DNA from 2 places in the Delftia sp. JD2 genome. Region 1 is predicted to be linked to the other one. Evidence: riboswitches for the same ligand, from Rfam matches in the RefSeq annotation. Region 1 holds a riboswitch; the other holds the start of a gene.
What was found. Region 1 has a riboswitch for thiamine pyrophosphate ahead of ACM14_RS02130 (long-chain fatty acid--CoA ligase). Riboswitches for the same ligand answer to the same signal wherever they lie in the genome.
Positions count from the first base shown of each region.

Region 2: it holds a riboswitch for thiamine pyrophosphate, as region 1 does, so the genes downstream of both, thiC (phosphomethylpyrimidine synthase ThiC) here and ACM14_RS02130 (long-chain fatty acid--CoA ligase) in region 1, are expected to answer to the same signal.

Region 1 covers NZ_LFJT01000002.1:213,384-216,390, reverse strand. The annotation lists gene ACM14_RS02135 (acyl-CoA reductase) at 1-563, opposite strand, end outside; gene ACM14_RS02130 (long-chain fatty acid--CoA ligase) at 560-1,678, opposite strand; TPP riboswitch at 1,746-1,837, opposite strand; gene ACM14_RS02125 (DUF418 domain-containing protein) at 1,897-2,946, opposite strand; gene ACM14_RS02120 (TetR/AcrR family transcriptional regulator) at 2,943-3,007, opposite strand, start outside.
Region 2 covers NZ_LFJT01000060.1:14,236-17,242, reverse strand. The annotation lists gene thiC (phosphomethylpyrimidine synthase ThiC) at 1-1,700, opposite strand, end outside; TPP riboswitch at 1,966-2,091, opposite strand; gene ACM14_RS24460 (nitroreductase) at 2,155-2,817, opposite strand; gene cysE (serine O-acetyltransferase) at 2,880-3,007, opposite strand, start outside.

The sequences.
Region 1 (3,007 bases):
AGCTTGCCAATGGCGGGCGCCTTGACCAGCAGGCCGCAGACCAGGCTCCACAGCGACAGCGCAGGCACATTGCCGGCCCAGCTGTGCATCAGCAGGTCAGGCCCGAAGGCACGCACCGCGCCGCCCTTGGGCGCGGGCTGGAAGCCGTCCAGCACGGCCGGGTTGGCAAAGTCCTCGGCCACGAAGCGCCGCAGCTGCGCGGCGCGAAAGGTCTTGAAGAAGCCCGTCAGCCCCAGGCGCACCATGTCGGCGTCATAGCCGCTGACCACGGGCAGCCAGGTCTCGGCCTGGCGCCGATAGGGATCGCTGCGGTCCAGCAGGCGGGCGATGGCGCGGTCGATGGCGTCGATGATCTCGGCCACGGGCATGGCCCTGAGGTGGCGGTCGGCGGCTCGGCGCACATGGGCTGCCAGCGCATGCATCTGCGGGCCGGTCAGCAGGGGCACGGAGACTTCCAGCCGCACGCCGCCGCGTTCGAAGGGCAGCACATGCCACTGCACCTCGTCCTCGCGCAAACCAGGCAGTTCGGGCAGGTAGCCGGCCGTGATCCGCTCGATGTTCATGCAGCAGCGGCCTTCACGAATTCATCGACCGCCAGCGAGCAGCCCTTGGCCGCTGCGCCCTCGGCACGCCCCAGCAACAGGAAACCGCTGTTCTCGCCATGGCCGGCCCACAGGCCCACGTCCTCGGTGAGGATGGTGGTGACCGCGTTGTAGTTGGCCAGGTCGCAGTGCACGAGAATGCCGCGCTCGCCGGGCGCCACGCTGCGGCCGGTGACGGGCTCGACCAGGCGCGAGCGTATCCAGTGCGGCCCCGACTTGACCGAGGGCAGCGTGGCATTGCCATCGTCATAGAACTGCGTGCTCAACTCGGTCATGCCGTACATGTTGATGCAGTGGCTGCGCGGCACGCCCAGCAGCCGGGACAGGTCGGCGTAGAAATCCTCCAGCGGCAGCTCGCGCGACTGGCCCTTGTAGCCGCCCGTGTCCAGAATGCGGCTGCCCGGCGGCAGACGGAAGCTGCGGCCCTGCTCGCGCAGTGCGTCCATCACATGCACCAGGCTGAAGCTGGCGCCCAGCAGCGCATAGGGGCGGCCGCTGCGCTCGGATTCCTCCAGCACGGCGCACAGGCCGGGCATGTCCAGGCCGTCGGGGGTGAGGAAGTAGCGGCTGTCGGGAGTGCCGAATTCCGTCTTGGCCAGCGCCAGGTAGTGGGCCAGCGAAGAGTTGGGCATGGCCTGCTCGTCGGGAAAGAGGATGCCCATGGGCAGGCGCTCGTGCCCGGCCATGAAGCGCTGCGCGAAGTTGCGCGTCATCGACGCATCGTAGACATCGAGCGCGGGATGGAAGTGGCGCCCGCGCGAAGACAGTCCCTTGGCCTGGCCCGTGGTGCCGCTGGTCATGAACACGCGCTCCGAGGGCGAGGCCGGCTCGCTGCGCAGCTCCATGGCCTTGAACGCGTCAATGGGCACGGCGGGAATGTCGCTCCAGGTCTTCACATTGCGCAGCGTGGCACCGCGCCGCTGGCAGAAGCTGCGAAACGGCGCATTCGATTCGTATTGGTAGGCGAACAGCCGCAGCGCCAGTGCGTCGAACTGCTCGTCGGTGCAGCCGTCCATGGCGATGAATGCAAGCAGGTCTGCGACCAGAGAAGCCGCCTGGGGCCGGGCCTTGTCCATGGAATTCCTTCGAGAGCTGGGACGTGGTGCTCCGAAGGCTCCCCCGGCCGTGGCGCATGGGCGGCCACGCAGGGGTGCAAGCTCTTCTTCCGCCGGAATGACCCGGTTCAAGTTCTCGGGTGTGGATCTCAGCACTGGCGTGCACCCCGGAGCGGAGGGCTATCTTACAGCAGGGTCGCCAAGGGTGCAGGACCGGGACAATCCTGCTGCGGGCCGTATCAGCCCACGGCCGTCAGCCGCCGCATCACCCACTCCACGGGCCCCTGCGCCACCTTCTTGCTCCAGGCCCAGGCGGCCAGGCTGGCGATGATCACGTAAAGCGCGGCGGCCACGGCCACTTCGCGCAGGCTGCGTGATCCGTCCAGCGCGCCCATGGCCTCCAGCAGGCCCATGCCGATGAGGATGTGTGCCAGGTACAGGGTCAGCGTCATGCGCCCGGCCGGCAGCAGGCCGCGCCACGGTCCAGCGGGCCAGCGGTCGGCCAGCCGCAGGCAGGCGCCTATGGCAATGCTGGCGCAGCCCAGGCCCATCAGCAGGTAGGCTGGGCCGGGCGGCATGGGGCCGGTGGCCAGCCAGGCAGCCCATTCACTCTGTGCCGCAAGTACCGAGACGGCGCAGGCCGCGCCCACCATCAAGCCGCCCGCAGCCACCAGGCCCCATTGCACGCGCGGCTCGGCCAGCGGCAGGCGCGCCAGCAGCATGCCGCAGAGGAAGAACGCAAACCAGGGCAGCACCGGATGGAAGCCGTTGAACAGCAGGTTGCGCGCAAAGCCGGCCGGCTCCCACAGGCCCTGGTAGGACAGGCTCGCCCAGTCCCAGCCCTGGCTGTAGTCCAGCTGCAGCAAGGCCGTGGTGGACAGCACGGCCACTGCCGCCATGCCGGCCAGCAGCGCCCTTGCGCCGGCCTGCAGCCAGGCGATGGCCAGCACGAAGTAGATCGCGTAGTAGTGAATGATGTCGGCCGGAAAGATCAGCAGGTTCATGCCACCGGCCACCAGCAGGAACAGCGCGCGGCGCAGCGTCCAGAGGCGCGCCGTGGCCGGCTCCAGCGAGCGCGTGGCCAGCACCAGGCCCAGTCCCGCCAGCACCACGAAGGTGGCCGAGGCCTTGCCCTCCAGAAAATGGAAGAACGACAGCAGCCAGCCAGGCTCCTGCAGCGCGGGATGCATGGCCTGCTTGAAGTTGACGAACACCATGCCTGCCAGCGCCAGGTAGCGCGCCAAGTCCAGCCCCGCCAGGCGGGCGCCCCTGCCGGTGGCGTGCCTCATGTCGCGTCCCCCCGTGCCTCGCCTCCAAGAAGGCAGGCCAGCAAGGCGGGATGCAGCACAT
Region 2 (3,007 bases), on a different contig from region 1:
GCCTGGGCGGTGTCGGGGTCCAGGCCCAGGTTGAACTGGTCCTGCCAGCGGAAGTCGAAGCGCGCCTGGCTCAGCGCGTCGTCGCGGGCGCGGGCGCCGGGGTGGCCCTTGGCGACGTCGGCCGCGTGTGCTGCGATCTTGTACGCGATGATGCCCTGCTTGACGTCGTCGCGGTCGGGCAGGCCCAGGTGTTCCTTGGGCGTGACGTAGCACAGCATGGCGGTGCCGAACCACCCGATCATGGCCGCGCCGATGGCGCTGGCGATGTGGTCGTAGCCGGGGGCGATGTCGATGGTCAGCGGGCCCAGGGTGTAGAACGGCGCCTCGTGGCAGTGCTTGAGCTGCTCGGTCATGTTGGCCTGGATCATGTGCATGGGCACGTGGCCGGGGCCTTCGATCATGGTCTGCACGTCGTGCTTCCAGGCCAGCTGGGTCAGCTCGCCCAGGGTCTTGAGTTCGGCGAACTGGGCTTCGTCATTGGCGTCCGAGGCGCTGCCGGGGCGCAGGCCGTCGCCCAGCGAGAAGCTGACGTCGTACTGCTTCATGATGTCGCAGATGTCCTCGAAGTGCTCGTACAGGAAGCTCTCGCGGTGGTGGGCCATGCACCACTTGGCCATGATGGAGCCGCCGCGCGAGACGATGCCCGTGCGGCGCTGGGCCGTGAGGTGGATGTAGGCCAGGCGCACGCCGGCGTGGATGGTGAAGTAGTCCACGCCCTGCTCGGCCTGCTCGATCAGGGTGTCGCGGAAGATGGGCCAGGTCAGGTCCTCGGCAATGCCGCCCACTTTCTCCAGCGCCTGGTAGATGGGCACGGTGCCGATGGGCACGGGCGAGTTGCGGATGATCCAGTCGCGCGTGGTGTGGATGTTCTTGCCGGTGGACAGGTCCATCACGTTGTCCGCGCCCCAGCGGATGGCCCAGACCAGCTTCTCGACCTCTTCCTCGATGCTGGAGGTGACGGCTGAGTTGCCGATGTTGGCGTTGATCTTGACCTTGAAGTTGCGCCCGATGGCCATGGGCTCGATCTCGGGGTGGTTGATGTTGGCCGGGATGATGGCGCGGCCGCGCGCCACTTCGTCGCGCACGAATTCGGGCGTGATGATCTTGGGGATGGCGGCGCCCAGGCCGTTGCCGGCCAGGCGCGCCTCGCGCGCGGCGTCCTGCTGGTACTCGGCCATCCATTCGCGGCGGCCGTTCTCGCGCAGGGCCACGTATTCCATCTCGGGTGTGATGATGCCCTTGCGCGCGTAGTGCATCTGGGTGACGTTGCCACCGCTCTTGGCGCGGCGCGGCTGGCGCTGCAGCGATGCGGCCTCGGCCCGCAGGCGGGCCACGCGCTCGTCTTCCTCGCCGCGCTTGCCGCCGTCGTCCAGTGCCTGGCGCAGGCGGCCGGCGTAGTACTCGCTGTCGCCGCGCGACTCGATCCAGGCATTGCGCACGCCCGGCAGGCCGCTGCGCACGTCGATGGCCACGGCCGGGTCGGTGTAGGGGCCCGAGGTGTCATAGACGCTGACCTGCTCGCCATTGGTCAGCTGGATATCGCGCACGGGCACGCTCAGGCCGGCATGCAGGCTGCCTTGCAGATAGCTCTTGGTGGAGGCCGGGAACGGCTTGCGCGACTGCGCCAGCAGGTCGGAAAAACGCTGTGCGTCTGGAGCTTCGCCGGCTGCGGGGGTGAAGATGGAATCGGGAGCGTTCATGTCGGGTTCCTTGCGTTCAAAGCGTCGATCAACAACGCTCCGGGAACCGGACACTCCTTGGGCTGTGCCAAAGGCCGCGCACCGGGCTATGCCAGTGTGGGCCTGCCAGGGCCGTATGGCCTTGGCCCCTGCTTGCCACGCACGCCAAGGCGCACGAGCAGCCTTGGTTGGCAAGGGCCGATGCGCATCGGATGGTGGCCTGCCTGGCCGTTGCGGCCCTGCGTGTATCCGCCGTGGCGGACTTCCATCCTCTGACTTCGGCCCCGCTTCAGGGTCCCGCTCTTCTTCCGCCGGTATCAACCGGATCAAGTTCGTCGGGTTCGCCGCCTGGCCCATGCAGCGCATGGACCGGTTGGCATCTCAGTGCATCAGCACACCCCGGAGCAGAGCGCAGTATAGGGGATGGCAAGGCGCCCTTGCCCTGCGGGTTTGCCCAGGGGCCTGAAAGCCCTGCTCAGTCGAAGCCGCGCATCTGTGCCCATTCGGCCACCGGTGCGCGCGTGGCGCGCCAGCCGTTGATGGGGGCTTCCTTGTCCTCGTAGCCCAGCGCAATGCCAAAGGCCACGTGGTAGCCCTCGGGCAGCGCCAGCGCCTGGGTCACGGCGTCGTTGTAGCGGCGCCAGAAGCCCTGGGCGCAGGTGGCCAGGCCATTGGCGCAGGCCAGCAGCATGAAGGACTGCAGGTAGATGCCCAGGTCCACCCATTGCGGCAGGCCCATGCGCTCGTCCACCGCCACGATCAGGCCCACGGGCGCGCCGAAGAACTGGCCGTTGCGCGCCAGTTGCTCCAGCCGCGCGGGCTTGTCGTCGCGCGGAATGCCCAGCGACTGGTACAGCTCTTCGCCATTGGCAAAGCGCCGGCTGCGGTAGGGCTCCCAGAGATTGGGCGGGTAGGACAGGCCGGGCTGGGCGTCCTGGGGCTCGGCTTCGGCGACGGCGGTGAGCAGTTGCTGCAGCGGCTCGCCCGTCAGCGCCAGCACGCGCCAGGGCTGCAGGTTGCCGCCCGAGGCCGCTTGTGCCGACTGTTCCATCAGGGAGCGCACCAGGGCCGCATCGGGCGACTGGGGCAGGAAGGCGCGCACGGAGCGGCGCGCATGCAAGGCCTGTTCAACGTTCATGCTGGTCGGAGTCTCCGGTCTTCTTGGGGGATCTTGGGGATCTTGGGTGATCTTCTGCAGGCCTACTTGCCCATGATCTGGTCGATCTTGTCCTTCTGGAACGCCTGCGGGCGCTCGGACTCGCAGGGCACGCAGTCGCCCACCTTGCTGCCGGCCGAGAGCTTGGCAATGGCCTCCCACAGCAGCGCGA